DNA from 3 places in the Methylovorus sp. SPW-M1 genome. Region 1 is predicted to be linked to each of the others. Evidence: riboswitches for the same ligand, from Rfam matches in the RefSeq annotation. Region 1 holds a riboswitch; each other region holds the start of a gene.
The links. Region 1 has a riboswitch for cobalamin ahead of ACWWD9_RS08665 (ribonucleoside-diphosphate reductase subunit alpha). Riboswitches for the same ligand answer to the same signal wherever they lie in the genome.

Region 1 (10,023 bases):
CCACCTGGCCGCCACGCGCTTCTGACAGCAGATTGAGCGTATCCAGCGGCAATATGCCTTGATCCCACAGGCTGCCACGGAAGGAGGAATACGCGCCGCGCTCTTCCGCCAGATAGCTGGAGGCGAGGTAGGCGTTGTAGCACACGGCTTCCATGGCGCGGTCGGCAAACTCCACCGCGGCGGATGAGGCATACGGCACGCGCATGGCATGCAAGGCATCCTGAAAGCCCATGATGCCCAGGCCCACCGGGCGGTGACGGTAATTGGAATTGCGCGCCTTGCCCACGGCGTAGAAGTTGATGTCGACCACGTTATCCAGCATGCGCATCGCCACGCGGATAGTCGCAGCCAGCTTGGCCTGGTCCAGCACGTAGCTGTCGCCTTCGGGCTTCAGGTGCGCCATCAGGTTCACCGAGCCCAGGTTGCACACGGCGATTTCCGTTTCGGAGGTGTTCAGCGTGATCTCGGTGCAGAGGTTGGAGCTATGCACCACCCCCACGTGCTGCTGCGGCGAGCGGATATTGCACGGGTCTTTGAAGGTGATCCAGGGATGCCCGGTTTCAAACAGCATGGAGAGCATCTTGCGCCACAGCTGCACGGCGGGCACGCGCTTGAAGAGCTTGATCTCGCCATGGTCGGCGCGGCGCTCGTAGTTGGTATAGGCCGTCTCGAAAGCCTTGCCATACAGATCATGCAGATCCGGCACATCGGATGGTGAGAACAGCGTCCAGTCCGCATTGGCCTGCACGCGCTGCATAAAGAGGTCAGGAATCCAGTTGGCGGTGTTCATGTCGTGCGTGCGGCGGCGGTCGTCGCCGGTGTTCTTGCGCAGGTCCAGAAACTCCTCCAGGTCCAGATGCCAGCTTTCCAGATAGCCACACACCGCGCCCTTGCGCTTGCCGCCCTGATTCACCGCCACGGCGGTATCGTTGACGACTTTCAGGAAAGGAATCACGCCCTGGCTTTTGCCATTGGTGCCCTTGATGCGCGAGCCCAGCGCCCGCACTGGCGTCCAGTCGTTGCCCAGGCCACCGGCAAATTTTTGCAGCAGCGCGTTTTCCTTGATCGCCTGGTAAATGCCATCCAGATCATCGCTCACGGTGGTGAGGTAGCACGACGACAGCTGCGAATGGCGCGTGCCGCTGTTAAACAAGGTTGGGGTGGAGCTCATGAAATCAAAGCTGGACAGCACATGGTAAAACTCGATGGCGCGGCTTTCGCGGTCAATCTCGTTGATCGCCAGGCCCATGGCCACGCGCATGAAAAACACCTGCGGCAGCTCAATGCGGCGCTCTTCAATATGCAAAAAGTAGCGGTCATACAGCGTCTGCAAACCCAGGTAGCCAAACTGCAGATCGCGGTCGGCCACCAGTACGCTGGCAAGACGGCTGAGATCAAACTGCGCCAGGCGTTCATCCAGCAATTCGGCGGCAATGCCGGTCTTGATGTATTGCGGAAAATATTCGGCATAGCGCTGCGCCATGGCGGTATGGCTCACGGCTTCGCCCAGCACCTCGGCACGCACCAGGTCCAGCTGCAAACGGGCGGTGACGTAGTTATAGGCAGGCTCGCGCTCGATCAGGCTGCGTGCGGAGAGAATCAGCGCGCGGCGCACTTCGTCAAACGGCATGCCGTCGTACAGGTCACGCATGGCCTGCTCCACAATCACGGTGGGCTGCACGGCATCACCCAGATTCACGCAGGCCTCGGTCACCATGCTGAGCAGCAACTGCTGATCCAGCGGCACGCGCTTGCCATCCTGCAGCACATGCAGTGTGGGCGCAGGCGCTTGCTGGGCGGCGCGCTCGGCGGCGCGCTTCTCGCGGTACAGCACATAGGCGCGTGCCACGTCATGCTCGCCGGAGCGCATCAGCGCCAGCTCTACCTGATCCTGTATGTCTTCAATGTGGATGGAGCCACCGGCTGGCTTGCGGCGCACCAGGGCAGCCACCACGGTATCGGTCAGCGCCTGCACCTCGGTGCGCATATGGCTGGAAATAGTCGAGTGCTCGCCCGCCACCGCCAAAAATGCCTTGGTCAGCGCAATGGAAATCTTGTCGGCGGCAAACGGCACGGCCGCGCCATCACGGCGTATGACTTGCAAACTGGGGAGTGCAGCATTTAAAACCGGCTGCGCGGTATTGATATCATCCATCTACTTGGCTCCTATCAGGAGCGGGAGTCGGCAACCGACGTACGCAGGCGCAATGACATTGCATTGCCGCTGTACATCCACCACCAGGACCAGCAAGGGAGAAGGCGCAAACCTTCCATCTGCCGAGGACACCCCGCCTCAAACGCGTTGAAAAAATCCACGGCAGGTCTCCTGGCTCCCGGCCTTACGCTTGGCGCCTTCCCGAACCCCGGCAGGTTCAGTGGCTTCAGATGCCTTGCGCTACCAGACTGACATGACGTCAGCCCGATGGCTGGTTACAGTTGCGGGGGCAGCCCCGGCGTTGCATATCGGCGAGAAATATTCTGCAGACACACGCACCGGATTCCCTTTTAACTCGCGGTTTGAATCAAACCTTGAGGACCGTAGTGCTGGCAATGTAACACAATAGGGAGTGGTATCGTCAACAGGGAAATACAAAATATGGGCATAACGCCCTATGTACTCTGTGCGGAATCAAGCTATCGCCGCAAGCTAAAACGCCTGATGGCGCAGGCCCGGGCGACAAATATTTCAATCGCATGACATCCGCCCGCATAATGTCGGTTGTTGCCCTCCCCGGCATTTCATCCCCCAAAAAAAGAAAGTTGTTGTTCGTGGAAATCGCGTTCGTATTTGGCAGGCTGGTGTTTTCCATCCTCGCCAATGTCTATCAGAAAAAACTGTCGCAGCATCCGCTGCACCCCTTCTTCATGGTGGCGACCAGCTATGTGGTGCTGAGCGTGCTGGCGCTGCCGTTGGTGCCTGTGGTGCATGCCGTCGCTCTGCCGCAGGCGTTCTGGGTGAATGTCTTGCTGGCAGCCGTGCTGGATGTGGGTGGCTGGATGTTCATGGTGATGTCGCTCGCCAAAACCGATCTGTCGGTGTTTGGGCCGCTGAATGCTTACAAGGTGGTGATTTCCATGCTGCTCGCCATTGTGTTTCTGGGCGAGGTGCCTACCCTGCAGGGCTTTGCAGGCGTGGCCATCATTGTGGTGGGCAGTTTCTTTCTGATGCCTGCCAACGGTCAGCGCGAGGCCAACCGCATGCTGCTGTTGCTGAAGGAGCGCGGCGTGCAGGCGCGTTTTCTGTCCATATTGCTGTTTTCCATCGGCACGCTGTTCCTGAAAAACGCGGTGACGGATGGCGGGCCGCTGGCCACGCTGGTGTTCTGGTCGCTGCTGGGCTTGCCGCTGGTGATGCTGGCGAATCTGCTGTTTATACCCGCCAGTGTTAAAGAAAGCACCAAAACCTCGCTGTCGCATTTGCCCACGATTGCCAGCATAGGCGTCATGATTTTCATCATGCAGTACTGCACGCTGGTGCTGCTGTCGCACATGCTGGTGGCGTACACGCTGGCGCTGTTTCAGATGAGCATGGTGTTGCAGGTGCTGGTGGGCTATCAGGTGTTCAAGGAAAAAGACATTCTGCGCAAGCTGATCGCCGCCATCGTCATGATGCTGGGTAGCCTGCTGGTGATTAGCGCCTGACCAAGCCGGGCATTAAAAATGCCAACGGCCCACGCATGCATTGATACGTGGGCCGCTGGCAAGGGTTACACGAGCGATAATCCCGAGATCACGCCGCCTTGTGATTGAGCTTCTCGTGGCGGAGCTGACGTGCCGCGGCGACCATGTGTTGCAGGGCGGCAATGGTTTCCGGCCAGCCGCGGGTTTTAAGGCCGCAATCCGGATTCACCCACAAGCGCTCTACCGGGATCACCTCAATCGCACGCTTCAGCAAGGCGGTCATGGCATCCACACTCGGCACCCGCGGCGAGTGGATGTCATACACGCCGGGGCCGATGTCGTTGGGGTAATCAAACTCGCCAAAGCCATCCAGCAGCTCCATCGCCGAGCGCGACGTCTCAATGGTAATCACGTCGGCATCCATCGCGGCAATCGACGGCAGAATGTCGTTGAACTCCGAATAGCACATGTGGGTGTGTATCTGCGTACTGTCTTCCGCCACGCTGGCCGATAGCTTGAATGCCCGCACCGCGCATGCCAGATACTGCTCCCACTTGGCCTGCTGCAAAGGCAGCCCTTCGCGGAAGGCCGGCTCGTCAATCTGGATAATGGCAATGCCGGCCTGTTGCAGATCGGCCACTTCATCGCGTATCGCCAGCGCCAGTTGCAAGGCGGTGGTTTCGCGCGGCTGGTCATCGCGCACAAACGACCATTGCAGCATGGTCACCGGGCCTGTAAGCATGCCCTTGACCGGCTTGCTGGTGAGCGACTGCGCATAGCGGGCCTCCGCCACGGTCATCGCCAGCGGGCGGTGCACATCGCCATAGATAATCGGCGGCTTGACGCAGCGCGAGCCGTAACTCTGCACCCAGCCGTATTGGCTGAAGACATAACCTGCCAGCTGCTCGCCGAAATATTCCACCATGTCGTTGCGCTCGGCTTCGCCGTGCACCAGCACATCCAGATCCAGCGCCAGCTGCTGCTCAATGGCATGGCGGATGTTCTGCTGCATGGCCAGCGTGTAATCCTCCGCACTCAGATCGCCCCGGCGAAACGCCGCCCGGCTGGCGCGTATATCTGCGGTCTGCGGAAAAGAGCCTATGGTGGTAGTCGGCAGCAAAGGCAGCCGCAAGCGCTTTTGCTGCGCCAGGCGCCGCTCGGCAAACGGGCTGCTGCGCTCGGCGGATAACTGCGGCAGATGCTGCAAGCGCTGCTGCACACTCTCGTTATGCACACGTGGCGATGCGCCACGAGAAGCGATGGCCTTGCGTGCGGCCTGAAACTCGGCAGCCACACTATCCACCCCATGATTCAGCGCCTGCTGCAATAGCTGCAACTCACGTAGTTTTTCATCGGCAAACGCCAGCCAGGAGCGTATTTCTGCGTCCATAGACGACTCCTGCACCAGCGAGACTGGCACATGCAATAGCGAGCACGATGGCGCGATCCACAAGCGATCCCCCAGCTGCTGCGCGACCGGCTGCAACAGCTGCAAGGTCTTGTCGAGATCATTGCGCCAGACATTGCGGCCATCCACTACCCCGGCGGAAAGCACCCAGTGACTGGGCAAGGCCGCCAGCCAGGCGGCGAGCTGTTCCGGCGCCCGCACCAGGTCGATATGCAGACCATCCACTGGCAAAGCCGTTACCGCACCCACATAGCGCGCCACGCTTTCAAAATATGTCGTCAGCAGCAGCTTGGGCCTGTGGTCGCGGATGCGGGCATAGGCATCGGCAAACGCCGCCAGCCAGCGCGCATCGAGGTCCAGCGCCAGCACGGGTTCATCGATCTGCACCCAGGCAATGCCGCGCAGCTTGAGCTCGCTCAGCAAAGCGGCATATTGCGCGCACAAGGCTGGCAGCAGGCTCAGGCGGTCAAACCCGGCATCGCGGCTCTTGCCCAGATACAGCCAAGACACCGGGCCCAGCAATACCGGCTTGAGCTCGGCGCCGGTGGTCAGTGCCTGGTCTATCTGCAGCAGAAACCCATGAGCGTTGATGGAAAATTCGGTCTCCGCGCTCAGCTCCGGCACCAGGTAGTGGTAGTTGGTATCAAACCACTTGGTCATCTCCAGCGCGGGTTGCTCGGCATTGCCGCGCGCCATGGCAAAGTAGTCCTGCGCCTGCAATGGCCGCCCGGCAAAGCCAAAGCGCGGCGGCGTGGCGCCAAACAGCACGGTGTGGTCCAGCACATGGTCGTAGCATGAAAAATCATTGACGCTGATAAAGGCCAGGCCGGCGTCTATCTGCTTTTGCCAATGCGTCTCGCGCAGCTGGCGCGCGGTTTGCTCCAGCGCGGCTTCATGGCGGGCTTCTTCGCCGGGCGCGCTTTTCCAGAACGCCTCCAGCGCGACTTTCAGTTCACGGTTGGCCCCGACGCGCGGGTACCCCAGGATATGGGCTTTGATCATGACAACTCACCTCTCAATAACGAAGGCCGCAGTTTGCGTGCTATCATCGAATTAATAAAGCGAGTTTTTTTCCATTAAACTTGAATTAAATTCATATCATGATCGAAATCCGACATCTCAAATCCTTCAAGGCCATTGCCGAAAGCGGCAAGCTGGCGCTGGCCGCCGAGCGCGTTTATCTCACGCAATCGGCGCTCTCGCACCAGATACGCTCGGTGGAGCAGTATTACCAGATCACGCTGTTTCAGCGCACCGCGCATGGCTTGCGCTTTACGCCCGCGGGCGAACGCCTGCTCAAGCTGGCGGATATCGTGCTGGAAGCCACGGCGCAGGCGGAGCGCGATCTGGAGCGGCTGAAGTCCGACCAATCCGGCGAACTGCGCATTGTGCTGGAATGCCACACCTGCTTTGACTGGCTGACGCCGGTGATGGATGCCTTTAGACGTGCCTGGCCGGAGGTGGAGCTGGACCTGGTGGCCGGGTTTCATAGCGATCCCTGGAGCCTGATCAAGGAAGGCAAGGCGGATTTTGTCATTGGCGGCCTGCCGGGCAAGATGAAGATGCTGCAGCATGTGCCGCTTTTCACCTTTGAAATCATGGCGGTATTGCCGACAGACCATCCCCTGCACACCCGCCCTTTTTTGCAGGCCGAGGATTTCAGCGGCAGCACGCTGATCACCTACCCAGTGCCGGAAGAACGCATCGACCTGATACGCGAAGTCCTGCATCCGGCCAATGTGGCGTTTGATCGCCGCACGGCCGAGCTGACTGTCGCCATCATGCAGCTGGTGGCGAGCCGTCGCGGGCTGGCAGCGCTGCCCAGCTGGGGCATACAGAGCTATCTGGAGCACGAGTATGTCATCGCCAAACCGATCACGCGCAAAGGGCTGTGGTCGGAGCTTTACGCCACCGGCAATACCGAAATCATGGCGCGGCCTTATGCGGTGGATCTGGTGCGGATTATCCGCGAAACCTGCCTGGATACGCTGGCAGGCATACGTTTGCTGTGAAACAAACGATTGATTTAATTTAACTAATTAATGCAATCTTAATAATGCAAATGGCAATTTGACCGAACTTAAGCCAAAAGATGGGGTTCTAACCCTGACAAGCAAGCCTGAATGAAAATGACCAAAGGAGAATAATCAATGATGAAATCATGGCCGAGTTCCCTTATTACCATTGCAATGACCGCTGCATTAATGACTGCCTGCTCAAAACCCGAGCCGGCGACCCCGGAAACCGCAGAAGCGCCTGCAGCCACCACCCCGCCACCTGCTGCCGCCCCTGAGAGTGCACCTGCTGCTCCTGCGGCATCAGGCAAGGCAGAACCCGGTGGCTATGTGCCCGCTGAACACGAGAAGGTCGCCCCCGCTCCGGAAGGCACCGAGCCTCACACCGCCGCACCAGACGAGACCAAGACTGAATAAACCTGGGCTCGTGACATAATTTTTTATGTCATCTGGCTGTGAGCAAGCTGCCCCGTGGGTGACCAGGCATTGTGCTGGTCACCCACGTTGCTTTTAGCTTTTTACTTTGGCCGAAGGTCTGGCGCCAGACTGCGTGACTGGTGACCGTGCGACTTTAGAATCTAAGACCAGAGAAGGTTTGACCACCACCGAACACGTCATCCCTGCCACCAGGGTTAAATTCCTGGGTAACTCATCCAGCTGTATCCGCACCGGCACCCGTTGCGACAGGCGCACCCAGTTGAAACTGGGGTTCACATTCGCCAGCAGCCGCACATCGGTGGGGTTGTCGCGGTCGGTAATGCCCATGGCAATGCTTTCCACATGTCCTTGCAGGCGGCGGCCGGTGCCCAGCAACTGGATCTCGGCGGCATCGCCCACATGCACCAGCGGCAGCTTGTGCTCTTCAAAATAGCCGTATACCCAGAACGAATGCTGATCAATGATGGCCAGCTTGGCCGCGCCCACCTGGGCATAATCGCCCGGACGTACCAGCAGGTTGGACACCCAGCCATCCACGGGGGAGCGCACGGTGCTGCGCGTGAGGTCGAGCTGGGCTTTTTCCAGGGTAACCAGCGCAGCCTCGTAGTCGGCTTTGGCGGCCACGGCGCCGAGGTCGGTGTCTTCGCGGTTTTCGCGAGAAATCACTTCATCATCCAGGCTGGCACGGCGCTGTGCCTGATTGCGCTTCATCTGCAGCGCCGCCTTGCGTTGATTCACGATGGCATTGGCTTCGGCCACGGCATGGCGAAAATGCTCAGGATCAATCTGGAACAGCACATCGCCACGATGCACAAACTGGTTATCGCGCACCGCCACCTTCATCACCAGCCCGGCCACATCCGGCGCGATATTCACCACATCGGCCCGTACCCGGCCATCGCGTGTCCAGGGCGAATCCATGTAGCGCACCCACAGCTTTTGGGCGAGAAAGACCGCAGCGGCAGCAAGGGCCAGCGTGATCAGTATCCTGAACAGGCGTTTCAGATAAAATTTCATGGCAAGTTTCCTTCACAAATTCTGCGCGTGATTTCCAAGGCATTAACACCATCGCGCTTCACATTTCCTGCGTTCATCACTGGTAAATCCACAGCCCCAGGCCCGCAAACAGACAACCGAACACCGACAAGCGAAACAGCGCGGGGTACCAGACCAGACGATAAGCGCCGAGCCAGGCAAACATACGGTCCAGCACCAGGGTGCCAACCGCCGCTGCAATAAATGCCAGCAGCAAGGTGGGCACCAGGGCATCGAGCAAGGCAAATTCACGTGGCATGATCAGCGTCCTCCCGCGGGGCTGGTACTCGCAGACATGCTGGGGCCGAACGCCAGTACCGAGGCTTCATCCAGCAGCGTGCTGTGTACAAAATGCAGCGTGGTCAGCAACTGGTGGCGCACATGCAGCGGCATCTCGCTGGCGGCAGTGGGAGCAGCCAGTGCCAGCGCCTGATCAATAGCCCCTGCTGCGTGCGCAATGGCGGCCTTGCCCGGCGCCTCGTAAAGGCTGGCAATCTGCGCAATGGCGTGTTGCAGGGCGCGGGCCATTTCGGCTGGCACATGCGGCAACTGCTCGCGCAGAGCGATCACGGCATGGCCAACCTCCAGCGCTGAAAACAGCCATTCAACCACCACCTGATCCTGCGCCTCGCCTACCCGTTGCACGCTGCCGGAGCGTTGCACCAGATCCCGCGCGCTGGCTTCAAAGCGGGCACGCCGCAGCGGGGTGGACTCGCGGCAGGCAGCCACTACCAGGTTGCGCAAGGCATTGGATACGCGCTGCCGGGACCAGGCGCTGCCGCTGAGGTCGATCAGGCCATACATGGTGCCCGAGACCAGAATCGCCAGCAGATCGGCCACCGCATCGTTAAGAAAAGTCACCGGACTGGCGCTGAAAACGGTGTTGAAGCCGATGTGCAACAGGTAAACCACGGAAGCCCCTGCCCCGATAAACGCGGTAGCAGGCCTGGAACCCAGCCAGCTGGCAAGCAGGATGCCGGGGCTGATGGCAATGATCAGCGTCCAGAAATCATGCGCCTGGGTAAGCCACCAGAAATTGCTGAGATAGGCGAGCACAGTGCCGATGACCGCGCCCGCCATGAAGTGGCGTATGGTTTTGCTGGGCGAAGGACTGTTCGCAAACAGCGTGCTGGTGATGACGCCGATGGTGATGGCCTCTATGCCCGAGCGCCAGTCGGTGAATATCCAGAGCCCGGCCAGTATCAGCAGCGTGATACTGCCGCGCAGCGCGGCCAGCGCCACCGCCAGTGAATCAAAGTGCATCTCCAGTTGGGCAGGCAGCTCGTCTGCATGTCCCTGATCGGGCGCACTGCCGGTGGCAATCGAACCATAGGTGCGGCTATACACATACAGCTCTTCGGCTAGCCGCAGCAGATAGGCGGCCCCGGTATCAAAATCCAGCAGGTCCCTGGTTTGTAATGTGGCTGGCAAGCGATGGCGGGCTGCTTGCAGGCGCAGGCTGAAGTCTTCACGGAAGGCTTTCAGCTTCTGCACAATCGCCAGGGT
Region 2 (10,023 bases), 920 kb from region 1:
CGCGTGGCTCGACGATGTTGGCGAGCCCTATGCCCCACAGCGGCGGCGTGCGCCATTCCGAACCGGATGCCATGAAATCGCGCCGGTGGTCTGCCAGGCCGGGGCCCATATCATGCAGAAGCAAGTCAGTGTAGGGGCGTATGGTGTGATTGGCGAGGGGCGTCAACACGTCCTTGCCGGTTTTAAGCTCAGGCACATGGCAAACCGAACAATGCGCCCGGCGAAAAATGCGGGCCCCGCGCATGACGGCGGCATCTGCGGTATTGCGTTGTGGCGGCACCGCCAGCATCTGCTGGTAAAACACCATGTCATCAAGCTGCGCCGCTTGCAGCTCAACAGTGGAAGACTGTGCCTGCAGGCACGTGGTCTGCAAGCGTCCGCAATTGCCGGTGGGGAACACCTGGCTGGTAATGCCCATATCACCCACCAAGGCGCTGGCAGTTTGCAGCCGCAAGCTGGCGGTGTTGGCTTTCCAGCCGAAGCGCCCGGCGACCATGCGCTGGCTTTCCGGGTCCCACACTCTATTCAGCCGGCCTTTGATGCCAGCGGGTTTTTTCTGCCTGGTCAATGCCTGCAAGGTGCTTATCGGGATAGCTTCCAGCAGGCCTGCGCCATGCAGCGGCGGGGCAATGCGGGCCGAGGTAAGAACGCCGGAGTTTGGGCCTGCGTTTGTCGGTTCCATCATCAGGGGTTCAAGCGCACCGTATGCCGGGTGCACAAATCGGATATGCGGCTGCCGCAGTTCCAGATTGCCAAGGGGTGTTGCCACGTGTCTGAAGGAATAGTGAAGGCTGGCCTCGCCTTCGCCGGGTAAACCCGGTACGCCAAACTCGTTCAGCTGATCGCCATAGAGTGGATGTGCCACCGGGCCGCCGTGCATGCCCACGCCGGGCACGCTCAATCGTACCAGCATGGTTTTGAGTGACTCCTCCGGACCATCGGGTGCATAGCCTCGTCCGTTTTTGGTGTGGCAGGCAATGCAGGCATTGCGGTTATAGAGCGGGCCCAGACCTGCGATGGCGGTGTCTTCTGAAGGCGGGATCACCCAGCTTTGCCGCACCAGCTGCCTGCCACGGTAAAAACGTTCGAGCTCGCTGGAGCTGAGTTGAGGAAGAGGCTGGGTATAAGCTTCCCGCAGATAAGCTGGTGCAGGCGCACGGGTCCGGTTATCTGTAGTGTCGGCAAGCGCTATGCCTGTCCAATATATCCCCAGGCATGTGCCCCACAACAAGACCCAGCGCTTCATGGACTTGCTTGTACGGTTGCCTGCTGTATCAGCGCCAGTGCGCGTGCATGGCGTTGCTGTATTTGCTGATCCCAGCGTGCTTCATATTGGGCGGCTTCCGCCTCATAGTCCGCGTTCTCCCGGCGGGCGCGGAACACGGTTTGCAGATGGGTATCTTCGGCTTCATGTTCACTGATTAATGGCATGGCGGCGAGGGACCTGGCTTCTATCAGGGCTGGGTTGGCGGCTGTTTGCTTGGCTTCGGCCCGGCGTAGCTGTTGCCACAGGCTATCCAGCGTGGCTTTGGGGCGCGTGATGCAGGCATCAAAGATGGCCGATGTCAGCGCCTGACGGCTTAATAATGCTTCCAGTGTGATCTGGTTGGCGGGACTCACCGCTTGCGCAAACGGATTGAAATATCCCGCTGGCGCCTGCCGATAGGCCGACGCCCTGACCGGCAGTTTGCGAATATCCGGATGAAACAGCAGCGCCTGACCTGTATCTGACAGCACGAACGCCACAAACGCCTCGGCTGCCGCCAGATGGCGTGAGGACTGCAGTATGCCGATATGCGCAGGGGAATATCCCACATGGTGCGGGTAAACGAAGTTGAGCGGCTGCCCATTGGCGATAGCGGCATTGGCGAAAAAGTCGATAGTCAGGCCGACAGCGAAATGGCCACTGCTGACATCGTCGGTCACGAAGGTGGAGCCTGCTGTGGCTAGCTTGGCCTGCGCGGCCATCTGCGTGATGACGCGCCAGCCTTCATTCCAGCCCAGTGCGCCCAATATGGACTCATACAGCCCGGGCGCAAAGCCCACCAGGGATGGAATGGGCAGAGTGACCTTGCCTGCCCAGGCAGGGGAGGCAATATCCGGCCAATCTGTCGGCAGTGGCAGTCCGCTCGCCTGTAACGTTTTTGGATTAACCACCATGCCATAGCCGGCAATCTCGGACGCGAAGACGCCATGGTCCGGGTCGGCGATCTGCGCGCCATTGATGCGCTCGGCGATGCCATCAACCGCTGGCAATTGACGCAATTGCGCCTGCTGGCGTAACTGCAGGAAGTTGCGCAATGCCGGGCTCCAGTAGACATCGACGCCACCATTGCCGGGCTCGGACAACAGTTTCTGCGCATCTGCCGATTGCCGCCAGATGACCTCCAGCCGGTATTCCGGATGCGCTTGCTCAAACGCCGCCTCAAACTGGCTGACCATCTCCTGCGGGTAACTGGTCAGCACCACAAGACGCTCTTCGGCGCGAGCTTGCAGGCTGATAGATGCGATGCCTAGCGCCAGCAGCCAAAGGCCAATTGGTTGGAATTGTTTGATCAAGCGCATATCCGACCTCAGAAACGACGGGTGACGTTAAAAAACATATTGCGGCCAGGCATGGGGTAGCCTTCAATGTAGGTGTAGTTGCGATCGAACAGATTGTTGATGCCGAACTCCCCACTCCAGAGAGCGGATGGCTGGTACACCACTTTGGTATTGGCAATGCCAAAGCCGCCCGAAACCCGGGTGCCAGTGGTGGAGCTATAGCGCGAGGAGTTAACTTCAGTGCTGGCTACCAGCGACCACATGTCATTGGCCTGCCATTTGCCATAGCCAAACAACTTCTCACGCGGGATGTCCGTCAGCTTGTCATCGCTGCTTTTGTTATCCCGGTCCAGATAGGTGTAATTGGCGCCGATTTCCAGAGCATCGGTGGGGAAGACGGCAAAACCGAGTTCCGTTCCCGAGGTAAGGACTTTGCCCACATTGCGGAACTGAGAGCACTGGCTGCCGCTAGAGCAGGCGCTATTCGGGAGGTTGACTGCCTGAATAAGGTCGGTGGTGTCGTAATAGAACACGCTCGCCATTAGTTTGAGTTTCGATGTCACAAAGCCGGAAGCCCCCAGCTCGTAGTTGGTGGAGAATTCCGTGTCGAGATCAGGATTGGGCACGGCACGGCCAAAGCGGCCAGAGTAGCGATCCTTCATGGTGGGGAAGCGGCTCTTGCGTGCGATGGTGGCGTGGACTTCATCCGTTGCATTGGGCTTGTAGAACAGGCCTGCTTGCGGATTCCAGGAATCGGCGTCGCCTTTCTTGAAATCGTAAAGCTGGTTGGCATTGTTCAGGCCTTCGGCCTCGAGTGTTTCGCGACGGTCGCGGCTCACCCCCAGCACCAGGGCCAGTTTTTCCGTAATCTGGTGCGTGTCTTCCACCGCCAGCGAGGTCGTTCTGTCTTCAAAATTCTGAACCGGGTTGCCCTTGTTGTGTTCCTCGTGTTTGTCCTGTTTGATGTGTAGCGCAAACTTCAGGGTGTTCTGCTGGTTGATGGTGGTGCCGAATTCGGTGCTGGCGCCATAGCTGTGGTCGTTGTAGATGCTGGTGAAGGCATAACTGCGCGTCATGGACGAGTAACGGGCATCGTCGTAGCTGTTCAGCACATTGCTGAATTTGTCGTAAAACGCGCGCACTTTCAGATAAGACGATTGGCCGATAGCGGTACGTGATATGAAGTAAAGGCTGTCTTTATCCCACTCGGGCCAGCGCCAGTAGCGGATGGACTGTGTGCTGTCTGAGCCGGCATATACCGGATTGCCTTTTGAGCCGCGCTGGCTGATGTAATTCAGGCTGTATTCATCGCCCTCACGCGGGGTAAAGCCGATTTTGAGGTTGATCTTGCCATCCTGCGTGTAGGAGTTATCGCGCACGCCGCCGTCCTCATAGGTGGTGGGCTTGAAGTCGGATGACATGCGGTAGCGGTTGGTGTCCAGCATGGAGCCACTGGCTTGCCAGTACCAGGTGCCATAGTTGCCCCCGGCATTGATGTCGGTGCGGTAACCGTTGTATTTGAAATCCTTGTCGGTCTTGAGCCCAACCGTAACATCACCTTCAAACTCTCTGGAGGGTTTGCGGCTGACCAGATTGATGGCTCCGCCCAAGGTATTGGGGCCATATAGCACCGAGCTGAAGCCTTTGGCGACCTGCACGCTGGCAAGGTCAAAGGTATTGAAGCGCGCCAGGTCCACATAGCCGTCATACGAGACATAGACCGGAACGCCATCAATGAAAACAGGCACTTGTCTTAAGTCAAAGCCACGCAACTGCAAGGTTTGCTCGTTGCGTGGACCGCCCTCGGAAAGAGCCACGCCGGGCAGGGTATTGACGGCGGTTCCCACGGTTTCGCGGTTCAGCAGACGCATCTGACTTTGAGTGACGGTGTCGCTGGAGCCGTTGACAGCGCTGTCGTTCGGGGCGGTGACCAGGACCTCCCCCAGGTTGAAAGTATTGATGTCTGCGGCTTGCGCTGTCAGCGCCATACCTCCCAGTATGGCGGCGGTCAGCCGTGCATGCTTGTTTCTGTTGAGCTTCATAGGATCCCCCTTTAAAAGTGACGTCATTCTAATAGGAGGTCTTTCGTTATGTCCAATTGAATATAACGAGTGATGTAAAGAGGGGTGTTTCAAGCTGTTTGCGATCGACATGCTGGGTCTGTCTTGGTCAGGGCGACATGATGGCATGCCGCCCCGATGACAATCAGTAGCTGACTTCGGCGGTCAGTTCCAGACTACGTGAGGGGCCGAAGATGAACTGGCTGGTGTCGTAATAGGTGCTGGCGTAGAGCTTGTCACCCAGATTGCGGGCGTTGAGGCGCAGGGTGGTGTGGCGGTTGGCACGCCAGGCAATGTTGGCGTCATACACGGTATAGCCGGGCATGACCGAGGTGTTGGCCGTGTCGGCGTAGCGTTGCCCTGTCAGTCGGGCCCCCGCGCCCATGGACCAGTCACCCAGCTGGTAGTAAACCCAGGCGTTGGCGACTTTCTCCGGTACATTGGTCGGCGTATTGCCTGCGCGTGAGGCACCGCTTTCCAGCAATTCGTCATAGCGCGCCTTCAGCAGTGCCACATTGGCGTCTACACGCCAATGTGCGCTTGGCAGCAGCAGGGTGGAAAGCTCCACACCGCGTGAAGACTGCTTGCCGCCTTGCACTGTCAGCCGCTGATCGGCAGGGTCGCGTGTCAGGATGTCGTCCTTGGCGATGTGGTACAGCGCCAGCGTCACTTCGCCTTTGCCCTGATCCAGCATGTGCTTGATGCCGACTTCGGCCTGCTTGGCGGTGGTCAGCTTGTAGGCTTTGCTGCCGGGACGTAAGGAGACGATGGATGATACCGGGTCCGAGCCCTGGCTGTATTGCCCATACACGGCCAGGCCAGGAGTAGCGGTGAACACCGTGCCCAGGCGATAGGAAAAGGGCGAGTAATCCTTGTCGAACGAAGCGCCGGTGATCAAGTTCTGATGATCGACATTGATCCAGTCCTGGCGCAAGCCTGCGGTGAGCTTCAGCTGCTCGGTCAGGTCCAGCGCATCTTCCACAAACAGCGCGTTTTGCAAGGTGCGTGCCTTGAATTCGGGGATGGTCGGGTCCAGCGCGGCATCGGAGTAGTAACCCGGCGCAAAACCCTTGGCCGGCACGGTGTTACTTCCATCCGTGCCATCATAAAAGTTGTCGATATAACGCAGATCCACGCGCGTGGTTTCCCAGCCCATGACCCAGCGGTTCTTGTGGCCGAAGGCATCGGCCACGCTGGCCAGTTCAAGGCGGTTGCCCAGCTGCTTGAGCTGGTGTTTGATCTCGGTATAGCCAGATCGCGTTACGGTATTGCTGGCACTATCGAGAGCATAGTATTCCAGGTTGCGCCAGTGGCGGCGGCTGTTAAACCAGTAGCTGATGTTGGTGAGTTTCAGGCTATCTGAAATATCCCATTCCACCTTGGCGCGCAGGCGGTCATCGGCAAAATCCATGGCACTGTCTTGCACGTTGTAATTCTGCTTGCGCAGGCTGCTGTCGATGCGGCCATCGCGCAAAGGGATGCCGGTGTATGTGGTCGGGGAGTCTTCGCTATGATCAAAGGTGAAATCGACGCGCAGATGATCGCTGGGCACCAGTTGCAGGCCGCTCATGAGCTTGCGGCTCTGATGCTCGCCACGGTCCACATAGCCATTGCCGCCGGTGGCGGAGGCATCAATGCGGAATGCGCCTATCTCGCCCACGGCCCCGGTGCCTCCCACGCCAGCGCGGTATTCGCCGCGGCTGCCCCAGCCGGTCAGTGCTTCAAATGAAGCATCCCGGCTCGGCGCCTTGCGTATGCTGTTGATGATGCCACCTACGGTGCCGGTGCCAAACAACACCGAAGCTGGCCCGCGCAGCACCTCGATGCGTTCATAGCCCCAGGTGTCGGAGGGAAACGTGATCGTGCTGGCGGCGGTCAAGAGCCGTACGCCATCTTCTGCCTGACCGATGGAATCATTGCCACTAAAGCCGCGCGCTGAATAGGCATTGCCCACGCCGAGATTGCTGATGTCGCTGATACCGGTGCTGCGTGATATGGCTTCACGGATACTGGTATCGCCGCGGCGGCGTATGGTGTCGGCATCCACGGCCTCAATGCTGGCGGGCGTTTCAAATGGCGTCAGGCCGAGGCGGCTGCCGGTGGAAAGTGGCTGTTTGAGGCGGGATTCGGGTTTGAGGCTTTGTGCGGATACTTCGACTTCTTCCAGCGGCTGAATATCTTCAGCGTAAGCGGACAAAGAAAAAAGCAAGCCGGTCAGGCTCGCCATGGCAGTACGTTTCATGGGCGTTTCCTAAATGTTCGCATGCGACCCCGCATGCCGATTCATCATGGAAAAACCACAGAGCCAGAGTATGAGATGGCTGACCAGCCTTGCCCAAACACCGCGCCCCGCGGTAGTTCCTTCGTGACTGGCAGGCCGGTCTCCGGGCTCGCGAGGCTTGATGCACCGCCTTCCCAGGCACAAGGCCCAGTGGCGTCGATGGCACATCCATACTCGCTTACCGTTGCGGGGGCAGCACAGGCATTTCACCTGTTTCCCGTTTCACCTTTCCCCTCGAGCGAGAGGGCAGGCACCTGGCAGTGTGCATAGATTATAAAGGGGAAGCTTGAATAAGTATTAAGAAATGTTAAGAGGTGCGCGCAGTGGGCCTTTGGCAGGAGAAGGTGACAATTCTGTCACCCCTGGATCGACGGATTTTGCATGGGCTGTATACTTTCTGCATAAGTCTTGATCTGGCTGCATGAGGCCTTTCAGCTCGTGAAACTCTCTTAATTATTGGGCGCATGAACCTTCTGTTTATATCCGCGAAGCTTGCCCGGCTGGTGCCGCTATTTGGCGCTGCCGGACTCCTGTTGACGCTATCGGCCTGCGACAAACTGCCCGGCTGGGCGGCTGCCTTGTTGCATACTGAGGTCAAGACCAGCCCACTCTCGGGGCCAGACAAAAACCGGGATGGCATACGCGATGATATTGAGCCGCTGATTGCGCAATCCTCCAGCTTGCCGCAGGTGGTTTCGGTCAGAACGACCTATGCGAAATCGCTGCAAAAGATCGTGGAGTTTGATTTTGAGCATGCCCAGATGCTGTCCGTGTTGAAGTCGGAATACTCCCGCAGCCTGGCTTGTGCCATGCTGGTGGACGATGGCTTTATCGACAAGCTGAATAGCGCGACTTTCAACACCCCGCAGCGGATTCAGCAGCAGGATGTATTTCAGAAGAGCATCAGCGGGCAGGCTTTTGATTTTGATTCTCTGTCCCGCTTGTGCAGTTAGCCGGGATATTGCATGGTGACGATGGCAGCGCTTAGCGCGCCAGCGCCTGATAGATCTTCTCCAGCGTGGCCTTGTTGGCTTTGATCAGTTTTTTAGCTTCCGCTTTCAGGTTTTCAATATTGCCCTTGGTGGCGTTATCCATGTCATCCGAGGCGATGCTCAATTCCGTTTGCAGCCGGTAGTAATGGTCGCCCAGTATCATCTGCATCTGATAATTGGCGGCATCGGCCACTCCATCAAACATGCAACTCAACAGCGGTAGCACCCAGCCAGCCTTGCCCCAGTCTTTCGCCTCATCAAAGGTAATCGGCCTGATCAGCTCGCCAGTGCCTAGCGAGACCAGCAGAAACTCGGTTTCATCCGGGAAAATGCGTTTGGCTTCGGCATAGGCCGATACCGAGGGCGAATTGATAAATACGCCACCATCCACCAGAGTTTTCAGCGAGCCCGCCACCTCGATCTGAGTCGGTTCAAAATAGGTAGGCGCGGCTGATGTGGCACGCGCCACGTGCTTAAGCAGCAGCGGTTTGTGTTCGTCTTTCCAGCTCTTGAAAAAGATAGGCTCGCGGTTTTGCAGGTCATAGCTGGTGATCAGGGTGTTGGTCAGGCAGTCCTGCAGCGCGTCATCTTCAAAATACTCCTGCAGCACCTGCTCAATGCCATCGGCGGAGTAAAGCTCATCGGCAATCCCGCCTATGGAGGACACGCCTTTCCACAGCGAACGCGAGAAGATCTCCTTGCCGCGGGTTTCATAGATATTCACCAGGTCTTTCGCCGCATATCTGGCTTTGCCCGAGGCATCTTTTCTGGCGCAGCCTATCGCCAGAATGCCGCCGGTCGACGTGCCCGCAATCAGGTCAAACAATTGCCAGACCGGCTTGCCCAGATGGGCCTCGATATCGGTCAGTATCAGTGCCGGGATCAAGCCGCGGATACCACCTCCATCAATGCTTAAAATTGTTTTCATCTCAATCCTCCTGAAAGTGTTGATCTGTAAAGCAGCTTCAAGTCTTGCGTATCGTTTTGCCCGGTGCGGTGCAACTTCTGTGCGTGTGCGGAAATGAGGAATGCAATGCATGCGCGCGCCCGGTTTATTTTTATATTATTCAGTTGCTTACTGCTGGTTGCCAGATGCATATTAAGCCTGTTTTGCAGCGAAGGGGAGTCAAATTATCCAGACCTTCGATATGCGGCCCTCAGGCTGCAAGTCTGGTCACCCCATATGCGATAAGTCATTGCTATTATTTGAATCGGCAATACAATCCTCCCATCCTTCAAATGTGATTCAAGACACAATTATTCAGGGTCAAGATTTAATCCTGCGGACCGTAAATTCATCACACGCCAGCGTGTTATGTAGCCAAAGTTGACTCGCGGTCTTAACGGCAAAACAAGAACTATTGAGTGCGGGATGCGACTAGCTAAATTCAAATATTCAGGACAGGCCATCACGGCAGGCTTTGCACTGCGCATGCTGATACAGAGCCTGCTGGCACTGGTATGCATTTCGGCCGCAGTTTATGCGGTCAGTGCAGAGCAACTGGAAAGTGGCGGCTTGCCCTTTGCCAGCAAGCCTTTGACCTCAGATACACTGGAGCTGACAACCCAGGAGTTCGCCTGGCTGAAGGCGCATCCGGTCATCAAGGTAGGTGTGCATCACGGCTGGATGCCGATCGAGTTCCTGTCGGAGGGCAACGAGTTTCGCGGCATCACCGTGGATTACCTCAAGCGCTTCGAGCGGCTTCTGGGCGTGCGTTTTCAACGCAGCGAATACTCCGAAAATCCGGCGACCGAAACTGCCGACATGCTATCCGGTATCGCCAGCGTCAAGTCGCTTAATGGCAGCCGCTTTGTGGCGCTGCCTGAGCCTGTGATTTCGGTGCCTTACACCATCTATATCCACAAGAAAAACGACACCATCCGCACCTTTGCCGACCTCCAGCACAAGCGCGTCGCAGTATTCAAGAATGGTCCCCTGGCTGGCTTGTTGACCAAGGATCAGCAGGGTATCGAGTTATTCAAGGTGGATATCGCCGAAGAGGCCTTTGTGGCGCTGGAAACCGGCAAGGTAGATGCCTACATAGGCAATCCGCTGGTGGTGGATTATGTCTCGAATGTGCAGGGCATACGCTATCTGGCCAAAGCTGGGTCCACGCCTTACAAAGCCAGCGTGAACATGGCGGTG
Region 3 (10,023 bases), 1.0 Mb from region 1:
CCTTTACATGGGCGTTGTGCTTGTCTTCCAGGAATTTATCCAGCCCCAGCCCGAGGCCATCGTCCACATACACGCGCTTCACTTCGTCCCAGGCCCAGTCCTTTATGATGTCGGGCCGCGTGACTTGCCAGCCCCACAGGTTTTCCATGAACTCGGTGCCCATGGTGCGCGCACCAGCATAGCCATGATCCATCAGCGGGCGTATCCAGTTGGGGTTCAGGTAACGGCCGCGCATTTCCATCAGCAGGGCGGTTTCCAGCGGATCGTCGCTGACGTTATTGGGGTCGCTGTGATTGAGAATGCGCGCCGCCGGACGCTGGCCGGTGACCTGCTCAGTAGCCAGCGAGAGGCCGCCCAGATAATCAAACGCGTCGTTGTTATCCATCAGGCCATACAGGTTGGATGCGCGGCCATGGTAGGTGTTGGCGATGCTGCCCAGCGCGGTGGAAAACACAGCGTGCGCGGGCTGGCCCTGCGCATCCAGCCCATAAGCGTGGCCCATGCGGGTGAGGTAGGCATTGCCCAGTTCGCTGCGGTCTTTCCAGCTGCCGGAGCGCTCGGTGAGGCGGTTGATGCCGGTGCCATAGGCGCCCGGGGCATCGCCAAAGATACGCCAGGCGGCTTCACGTCCGGCTTGCGCCAGCGGCATGCCCTGCGTTGCCAGTGCCTGCGTGCGGCGCAGCCAGTGCAGCGCCACGCCATTGGTCTCCAGCGATTCATCGGCTTCTTGCCGGGCTTCGCCCAGCGGATTCAGCGCGGCGTCCAGCGCATCATTGAGCTCCGGGTGCTGCTGGCGTATGCGCGTGGCCGAGGCCGCGAGCGCCATGCGGCCTGCGGTGTCTATCCACTGCATCAGGTTGGGGTAAAGGTCACGAAACAGCCCCGAGGTGGTGACGATGACATCGTGCCGCGCCACGCCGGGGGTGAGCTGCATTTTTTGCACAATGCCGCGCGCATTCCACTCTGGCTCGGTGCCCATCAGTCGCAAGATAAAGCTCACGATCACGCCTTCATCGCGCACCGCATCGGAGGCCCAGAGAATCACGCCTTCACTATCCTGGATGCTGTCGCGCTGTTTGACCTTGTCCGCCATGGCGGCGCCCATCTGAAAGCCCAGGCGCGTGGGCAAGACATCGCCATCCAGCGCATGAAAATTGCGGCCCGTGGGCAATGATTCTGGCGAGCGCAGCGGGTCGTTGCCCTTGCCCGGCGCAATAAACCCGCCATCCAAGGCATGCAAAAAGGCATGCATCTCCAGCCCCGGCGAGGCGGCAAGTGCATCGCGCGTGGCCTCACTTACCTTGTGCTCCTGCCCGCGGCCCATGGAGTCCAGCATCAGTTGCAAGGACGCCTCCGACCAGGGGCGGCCGAAGATATGCAGGCCGTGCGGCATGAACTTCTCCTGCAGCTTGGTCAGGTAATGGCCGACTTCATGTGCCAGCAAATCATCGTCCGTCTGTTCAAAGCCGATGCCGCGCACCTGCAGCACATCGGCCATGCTGGCTTCCAGCTCCGAGCGCAGTTGCAGGGCTTCTACCAGCCGCCGCATTTCACGGGCGGCTTCCAGTTTCATGGTGTCCGAGCTGGAGGATTCGTAGGTTTCCACTACCTGCCGCAGTTCCAGCAAGCGGTCATACAGCGGCGTGGCGGTGAGCGGTGGCGTCAGGTGGTCTATCATCACCGCCAGCCCGCGCCGCTTGGATTGCGTGCCTTCGCCCACGCCATCGACAATATACGGATAAATGCCGGGAAGATCGCCCGCGATCAGGCGCGAGTAGTCATTAGCCGAGAGGCCCACGGCCTTGCCGGGCAGGAATTCATAGGTGGAATGGCGGCCGATGTGTACCAGCGCATCAGCGCCGAAATCGGCTTGCAGCCAGTGGTAAAAACCCAGGTACTGATGCGGCGGCGGAATGGTGGTGTTGGCATGCAGCAATTCTTCGTCTACCTCCCAGCCGCGTGGCGGTTGCGGGCCGATGAAAATATTGCCGAAGCGGATGCCGGGAATCAGCATGTTGCCGTTATGCACCATGACCTTGCCCGGTGGCTGGCCCCAGCCGCGCAGGCCTTCAATACCCAGCGCGGCGAGGCGGGATTTATCCTGAGTGAGCTTGTTGCAATCGGTGTGTTGATCCAGGCATTGCTCGTAGCCGGTTTGCAGGGCGGCAAGCTGGCGCAAGGCTTCATTGCGCTTGGGGTGGTCCGCGCCTTCCAGCAGGTGGCGCAGCTCATGCATGGCTTTATCGAGGCGCGTGCGGCCAATGGCGATTTCTCCGGCTTGTTGCGCGGCGACGATATCTGCGTGCAATCTTCCGAGCGGGCCTTCCGTCATCTCGCCACGCACGGCGGCGGGCAGGGTGGCAAACCAGCGCTGGTAACTTGCCGCATCCATATTGGTGACGTGCTGCTGCATCTCGGCCAAGGCGCCGTTGTCTTCCGGCAGGTTAACGCCGCGTTGCTGCATGATATCGAGCAGCGCCTCGGGCGAGGCTGGCAGTTCGCCGGTGGTATAGCCCGCCTGTTGCAGCGCGTGCAGCATGTCGAACAGGCTGGCGGGCACATCAAGATTATCGGCCCCGATATTCTGGCGACCTGGCGGGTGGTTGTAGTAAATCAGCGCGACTTTCTTGTCGGCATTCGGTTTGTCGCGCAGGGCTTGCCAGCGTATAGCCCGCGTCACCAGCGAGCCGATTTCGGCAGGCAGCATCTGCGGCAGCTTGAGTTCCACGCCGGTTTGTTTGTCCAGCGTGGCGGGGCCAGCGGCCGCGACCACGATAGGTTGCGAGCTGCCCTGAATCTCCGGCATGGCCACGCGGTATTGCACCGAGTTGATCGGCAGGCCATCCTCCGAAAGCTGCCAGGCCGAGGCGGTGCGGTCGGTGAGGCGTATGGCCTTGTAGACCGGGACATCGAGCTGCGACAGCAGGCTGGTGACGGCCTCACGCCCTTCGGCGGCGCCGACCACAAAATCCTGCAACACTACCAGCCCGGCGGGCTTGGCTGGGGCTACCAGGGTTTTCAGCTGGGCGATGGCATCGCGCGAGCTTTCGCCCCAGCGCGCCATCAGCACCAGGCATTGCAGTTTGCGGCGTGCGCTGTCCTGGCAGATGGCATCGGCGGGTTGCGGGTCGCTGGTATTGAGGTCGAGCACCACCAGTACCGGTGCGGCATTCAGACGCAGGGCCGTTGGCGCAATTTCCTTGCCCTGCATGCGGTAAACCATGGCAGGCTGCGGCTTGGGTAACGGCGCTGTGCCACGCGGGTGCAGCCAGTAGCGGATGAAGGCGGCCTGGTTTTCACTGCCACCGGCTTGCCACAGATCATGCAGGGCCAGCCATTGCGCGGCTGCCGGATGGTTGCGCGCGGCGCTGGCAATCTCCGGGGCGAGATTGTTCTGGGTGAGAGTCAGCGCTGCCGCATCCTTGAAGCGGCTGACCGGCTCACCAGCAAAGCGGCTGCGCATGGAAAGCCCGCTTTCGCCATTGAGTGCGATGAAGTTGCGGATATCGCCACTGCCCGCGCGATCCAGCCGGACTTGCAGCCGTTGCGCGGCTTCGCCATATACGGCGATGGCCATCACGGCATCGGCATTTTTCAGCCAGCGATCCAGCGTTTTGTCGTCCGCCGCCAGTACTTGCGATTGCGTGCGCAGCAGGATTTTATCCTTGCCGTTATTGGCGAGTATCACGTGCGCCGCATTGGCCACTGCCGGGGCGGTGCGATCGGAGACGATGCCGAACAGCGTGGCAGCGGAAGCAGGCGGGCTGGAAAGGGTGAATGCGGCAAGTAGCAGGCCGCCAAGGGTATAAGCAGGCAGCCGGGCCATCATGCGGTGAAGAGGGCGGCGGCCGCTTGCGGGTTGGAGGGGAAGTAAAAATGCAGATAGCTCGCGGTGAGGCTGCCATGGCGGTAGATGGCTTCGCCGGGTTTTCCGCGCTGGGTGATGGCGCTGTGCATAGGCGGCAAGGTGGTTTCCATGCGGGAGTAATGAAATGTATGGGCGTTGAGGCGTCCATCGGCAAAGTCGGCAAACTGCACGCCCAGCCCCTGAAAGCGCGGCTGCATGCTGGTGCTGCCAGGCAGCAGGCCAAACATCGGTGTGCTATCAATCGCCTCACTGAGTGCCATCATGCCGCCACACTCGGCCAGCATGGGCATGCCCGCTTGCCAGGCTAGTTGCAATGCCTCGCGCATGGCGGCATTGGCGCCAAGCGTCGCTGCATGGATCTCCGGGTAGCCGCCGGGAAACCACAGGGCATCGGCGGCAGGCAGCGCCTGATCATATAGCGGTGAGAAAAATTCGAGGCTGGCGCCCAACTCGCGCAGGCAATCCAGATTGGCCGGGTAAATAAAACAGAAAGCCGCGTCGCGGGCGATGGCGATGGTTTTGCCCGCCAGCGGACGGAAGCTATCGGCTGGGGTGTGGGCTAGTGCAGCGAAGTCGGTAGCCGGGGGCAGCGGCAAGATGCCATCGGGCTGCGAGGCCAGCAGGGCCTGGGCTGCAGCGCTGATGCGTTGTTCCAGATCGTCAATCTCGTCGGCACGGTGCAGACCGAGGTGGCGTTCTGGCAATGAAAAGTTGTCGGATTTTGGCAAGGCGCCCAGCCATGGAATATCGGCTGGCAGGCTCTGACGCAATAAATCCGCATGGTGGCTGCTACCGGTGCGGTTGCCGATGACACCTGCCGGAATCAGCGCCGGGCGATAGCGATAAAGCCCGGCTGCCAGTGCGCCAAAAGTCTGCGCCATGCCAGCAGCATCTACCGTCAGGGCGACAGGGATACGAAAGCGTTCGGCGATATCAGCGCTGGATGGCGCACCATCGTAAAGCCCCATCACGCCTTCAATGATGATCACATCGGCGTCGAGCGCGGCCTGATGCAGCCTGGCCTGGATATCGGCCTCGCCATTCATGGCCAGGTCGAGGTTGTAAACGGGATGACCGGTGGCGGTCGCCAGGATCATGGGGTCAAGAAAGTCTGGGCCGCATTTGAAGCCGCGTACCCGCAAGCCACTATCGCGCCAGGCGCGGGCCAGGGCCGCGGTGACCAGTGTTTTACCCTGATTGGATGCCGGGGCGGAAACCAGCAGGGCCGGGCAGGCCGCCGCTACCACTCCACCCCCGGCATGGCTTGCACGCCATTTTTAAAGGCATGCTTCACCATATTCATTTCGGTGACGGTGTCGGCCTGCTCTATCAGCTCCGGCGGTGCCGCCCGGCCGGTGACGACCACGTGCTGCATAGCAGGGCGCGCGGCAATGTCCGCCAGCACATCGGCCAGCTCCAGGTAATGGTATTTGAGCACGATATTGAGCTCGTCCAGAATCACCACGCCGACACTGCTATCTTGCATGGCCTGCTGCGCCTGGGCCCAGCCTTGTTTGGCAGCGGCAATATCGCGATCGCGATTTTGCGTTTCCCAGGTAAAGCCTTCGCCCATGACATGCCAGGTAACATTTGGCTGGTTGCGGTAAAAGGCCTCTTCGCCGGTGTCAGAGCGGCCTTTGACAAACTGCACCACCACCGCACGCTGACCATGCCCCAGCGCACGCGCCAGCAGGCCAAACGCTGCGGTGGATTTGCCTTTGCCATTGCCGGTATTCACCAGCAACAGGCCGCGCTCTACCCGGGCGGCCTCAATCTTGGCATCGACCACTGCTTTTTTGCGTGCCATGCGATCGGCATGGCGCTGGTTCAGCCCCTGGTCTTGCTCACTCATGCGGCTTGCTTGGCATCAGCGCGCACCAGCTTGATCACGATATGAATGATGGCGGCGGTGGCGATGTAAAACGCCAGGGTTTGCAGGGAGGATGGATAGTACTTGGTCAGGCGTGGCAGGAATTCCATCAGTGATGGATCGGCGTAGCGACCGGAGAAGAAGTAGAAGCCGCCGCTGGAGAACAGGTGGCAGATAAAGCTACTGACCAGTACAGCGCCGCTCAATGTGAACAGGGATTTGATGGCAAAGCTGTAGTGCTTGGCAAACCAGCGACCGCCCAGCCACAGGGTACCGTAAGCCGGTACCAGGAAGCCATAGGCCGGGCTGGTGCAGAAATCGCTGCCGCCACTGGCGCTGACTGAGGCAAAGTCCAGACCGGCTGCGAGGCCCATGAAGACGGGAAACACCCACATTGGGCGCAGATAAACACCCAGCATGAAAAAGACGGCCCAGGATGCGCTGGGCAGATGGTTGACGCTGGCAAAGTGGTTGCCACGCGTCATGATCATGAGTGCTGCGAGCAGTAAGCCGACGATAAGCTGTTGCTGTTTGGTGAGGTTAAGCATGAGAGATTGCCTTCTGGTTAAAGTATTTAAGAAACGGAACATTTCAATATTTTAAATGAAATGTTCCCTTAACATTGCCTCTTGCATGGCCTATCGTTTTGCCGCTGCTCTTTGCTCGCCTTAAAGCGCAGGCGAATAACGCAGGGTGACAAACAGATTAGTACCAAAGGTTCCGTAGTTCTGTGCCAACTCATACTCGCGATCAAACAGATTGTTGACGCGCGCATTCACTGACCAGTCCTGGTTGATGCGGTAATTGGTAAACACATTCACCTGGGTGTAACCGCTCAGGCGGAGAGCGTTGGCCGTGTCATCAAAACGATGGCCGGAGCTTTCGATTTCACTGCCAAATTGCCAGTCGCCCCACGTTTGGGTTAAGCCCAGCGCGCCATGCTCACGGGCGCGACGCGGCAGCCAGTTTCCTGTGTCGGCATCTTCTGCCCGCAAAAAGTCGGCGTTGCCGTATACCTGAGTGCGATCCCAGCTGCCGTTGTAGCTCAGCGTCAGGCCTTTGAGATCGGCTTTATTGACGTTGATGGGTGGAGTAGTTGTGCCCACCGATGGCGTGATGATCAGGTTATCCACCTTATTTTTGTAATAGATGGCGCTGATACGCTGGCCACCCTGGCTAAATTGCAGGCCAATCTCGCCATTTTCGGCTTCTTCCGGTTTGAGGTTGGGATTACCTATGTATCTACCTTGCAAGGGGCTATAAAGCTGATTAAAGGTTGGTGCATTAAATGCCGTCCCGTATAGCGCATGGGCGCGCCATTGCGGATTAATCTGGTAAGCATACCCAAGGCTGCCGGTGGTTTTGTCGCCAAACTGCGAGTTCTGGTCGAGGCGACTGTTGGCCTGGAACTGGTGGCTCCCGAGCTTGTATTGCCAGCCCAGCAGATAGGATTGAATGTTGCGTTCATCCTTGGCAAATTTGGTCGTTCCATCAACCTTCTGTTCGCGCCGCTCAGAGCCCAGCGTAAACAAGCCCAAATCTGTCGTGATGTCGTTTTGCCAGCTGTATTGGGTTTGCGTGGTCTTGATCAGTGAGCGGACTTTCAGGGTATTGGCCGTGTTGGGGCTGAATGACTCCAGATTGTCCTCACTCTGGCCGACGCTGAAATTGCTCATCCAGTTTTCTGTGAACTGATTTTTGCTGTAAACCGAGATCAGAGTCTGGCGGCGGTTGCCATAATAATCAAAGCGGTTTGTTGGGTTTGCTGCTGGACTAGTATTGCCACCATCGTAATGGTTGGTGCCCTCATTCAGCCAGCCCTGGATGCCGAGCTCATGGTTCTCGGTGAAATGCTGAGCCAGCTTCAATGACACATTTCTGTTGTTATAGCCATCGTCATCCGGGTTGTAATTTCTTAATGTTTTATTGGCAATGGCAGAGACGCCATTGGTGGAACTGGTTCCCGCCTGCACGCTGAAACTGGTGTTTTCTACACGCCCGGCGACGCCTGCCGAGGCGCTGCTGCTGCCATAGGTGCCCAGGCCCACGCTCGCATTCAGGCGCGGTTTGCCTTTGCCGCTCTTGGTAAAAATCTGGATAACGCCGCCAATTGCATCAGCGCCATATAAACTGCTCGCGGGGCCGCGCAGGATTTCCACGCGCTCAATCTGGTCGAGCGGAATATTTTCAAGCGCTGTGGTGCCAGTGGTGGCGGAGCTGACGCGCAGGCCGTCTATCAACACTAGCGTATGTGTGGCGTTGGCACCACGGATAAAGATATCAGCAGATTTGCCAGTGCCGCCATTCTGTACGATCTGCACGCCGGGTTGCATGGCGAGCAGTTGCACCAGCGTCGTCTGACCGGCTTTCTGAATCTGATCCTGGGTAATGACGGAAATATCGCCCAGCGCATCGCTGACTTTTTGTTCGGTGCGGGCGGCGGTGACGACGATGTCTGACAGCGTGGTATCGGCCGCCAGTGAATTGAATGAATGCGCAAACAAAGGCGCAAGCGCGATGGCGAGTGCAGAACGGTGAAGCATGGAATTTTCCTTATGCTGTTCCCGGCAACGCTTGCGCCTGTGGCGTGGTAATCAAGACAGAGTGGAGAACAGCTGAAGAGAGTCTGGTGACGCTGCAACCCCGCAGCAATCCCTTGAATCATCAGGCCGGTCTCCGGGCTCATACGTTTTGTTAATCCGCCTTCCCATGGCTATGCCACAGTGGCGTGTAGGATCAACCACACGTAATTACCGTTGCGGGGGCAGCACAGGGTTTGTTTGTGAAAACGCACCTGTTTCCCAGTTTCACCTCATCGCAGAATAGCGACTTCGGCACCTGAACAACTGCGTGGATTATATGCGATGTCGCCGAAAATAAACAGGCGGGGAAATGTGGTTGAGGAAAAGCGAGGAACGAATGTTAGGCGCCTGGAGATACAATTTTTGCAAGCTTGCATGCAGCCCAGCAGATTGCCGGGCTGAGAATGTTGATGCGGCTGACGTGGGCTACCACGCTACCCGACAAAGATTAAAGCGATATGCGGCTGGGAGCGGCGATACGCAATTTGAATAAACGGGCTGCCAGCCAACCAATCGCCACATACATCAACGCGTAGCCTACATAGGGCATGTAATACTTGGCTACGCGGACGCTAAATTCGGTAATGGTCAGGCTATCCACTTTGTCTGAAAACGCAAACCAGAAGGCATTGGATACCACAAAAGCAATGCTGGTAGAGCCCCAGGCAAACAAGGCAAATGGCAAGATGGAAAATGGCTTGTCACTATCCGCCAGTAACCGTCCCGCGCCCCATACCAAGCCATAGGTGGGAATCAGGCCCCAGTAACCAGGCGACATGCAGTAATCCGACACGCCTTGCCAGCCCATGGCATACCCATCCATGCCAAATGCCGCAATCAGCGCCAGCCCCAGCCAGCTGGTGTTCGTAATCAGCAAGCCGCCCATGAACAGCACCGCCAGCGTGGCGTCCGGCAGGTAAACATCATTGCCGAAATGCTGGGTGCGAGTGGCGATGATCAAGAGAATCAGGATAGCGCCCACCCAGAAAGACTGCTTGTTGTGCTGCGGCATTTCGTCAAAACTCCGTTGTGCTTGCTTAGTGTCTTGGATTGTAACCGTTTAAATAAATTTTCCAAACGTAAAAAAGCCGCTATCCCTTTGTGAGATTGCGGCTTTATAGTGTATTAGGCTAGAGGTCTATTTTCATGCCGATGCGCCAGGTCCTTGAAAAGTCAACAGGGTAAATGCTACCGATGGTCGGACTATCATCGCCTACTTGTATCGCATTTTTATGTTCAAAAATATTATTGATAGAAGTAAATACCTGAAATTTTGAAAATGCATAAGACGCGGCAAGATTGGTTGATTGGTAACTAGTTTGCTTATGTATAAAATTATTTCTGAAGTCATTGAGAGCGTAGGAAGGAGCTCTCCATACCTGGCTAAGGTTTACATAAGCATTGTCCCAAAAGCGATATCCGATATTTCCGACAATGCTGTGCTTGGCAACGCCAGGTAAATCATTGCCATTAAATGCTCCATCGCCCTCATTTTCCCGGTCAATGACGGCTCGGGTATATGTGTAAATAATCGAGGTAGTGGCGTTTTCAGTGATTTTGTATTGGTCTTGCAATTCCACGCCGTATTTGTGGGATTTATCAATATTCGTATTGAAGCTTGTATTGAAATCCCCAGTATTGAAATAGTAAATTTCATCATGTAACCACGATTTGAATACTGTTAGTTTGAGACGATTTTGAGA

Region 2: it holds a riboswitch for cobalamin, as region 1 does, so the genes downstream of both, ACWWD9_RS04365 (TonB-dependent receptor) here and ACWWD9_RS08665 (ribonucleoside-diphosphate reductase subunit alpha) in region 1, are expected to answer to the same signal.
Region 3: it holds a riboswitch for cobalamin, as region 1 does, so the genes downstream of both, ACWWD9_RS13595 (TonB-dependent receptor domain-containing protein) here and ACWWD9_RS08665 (ribonucleoside-diphosphate reductase subunit alpha) in region 1, are expected to answer to the same signal.

What each region holds. Positions count from the first base shown of each region.
Region 1 is NZ_CM132626.1:1,842,498-1,852,520, forward strand. It holds gene ACWWD9_RS08665 (ribonucleoside-diphosphate reductase subunit alpha) at 1-2,155, opposite strand, end outside; cobalamin riboswitch at 2,300-2,556, opposite strand; gene ACWWD9_RS08670 (EamA family transporter) at 2,770-3,642, shown strand; gene metE (5-methyltetrahydropteroyltriglutamate--homocysteine S-methyltransferase) at 3,731-6,031, opposite strand; gene ACWWD9_RS08680 (LysR family transcriptional regulator) at 6,130-7,041, shown strand; gene ACWWD9_RS08685 (hypothetical protein) at 7,234-7,461, shown strand; gene ACWWD9_RS08690 (efflux RND transporter periplasmic adaptor subunit) at 7,555-8,499, opposite strand; gene ACWWD9_RS08695 (DUF1656 domain-containing protein) at 8,576-8,776, opposite strand; gene ACWWD9_RS08700 (FUSC family protein) at 8,779-10,023, opposite strand, start outside.
Region 2 is NZ_CM132626.1:922,062-932,084, forward strand. It holds gene ACWWD9_RS04350 (di-heme oxidoreductase family protein) at 1-1,246, opposite strand, end outside; gene ACWWD9_RS04355 (ABC transporter substrate-binding protein) at 1,243-2,559, opposite strand; gene ACWWD9_RS04360 (TonB-dependent receptor plug domain-containing protein) at 2,574-4,586, opposite strand; gene ACWWD9_RS04365 (TonB-dependent receptor) at 4,750-6,846, opposite strand; cobalamin riboswitch at 6,963-7,158, opposite strand; gene ACWWD9_RS04370 (hypothetical protein) at 7,350-7,838, shown strand; gene ACWWD9_RS04375 (patatin-like phospholipase family protein) at 7,870-8,805, opposite strand; gene ACWWD9_RS04380 (EAL domain-containing protein) at 9,250-10,023, shown strand, end outside.
Region 3 is NZ_CM132626.1:2,853,151-2,863,173, reverse strand. It holds gene ACWWD9_RS13615 (cobaltochelatase subunit CobN) at 1-3,829, opposite strand, end outside; gene ACWWD9_RS13610 (cobyrinate a,c-diamide synthase) at 3,826-5,115, opposite strand; gene cobO (cob(I)yrinic acid a,c-diamide adenosyltransferase) at 5,109-5,720, opposite strand; gene ACWWD9_RS13600 (hypothetical protein) at 5,717-6,286, opposite strand; gene ACWWD9_RS13595 (TonB-dependent receptor domain-containing protein) at 6,407-8,281, opposite strand; cobalamin riboswitch at 8,389-8,595, opposite strand; gene ACWWD9_RS13590 (hypothetical protein) at 8,769-9,332, opposite strand; gene ACWWD9_RS13585 (TonB-dependent receptor) at 9,451-10,023, opposite strand, start outside.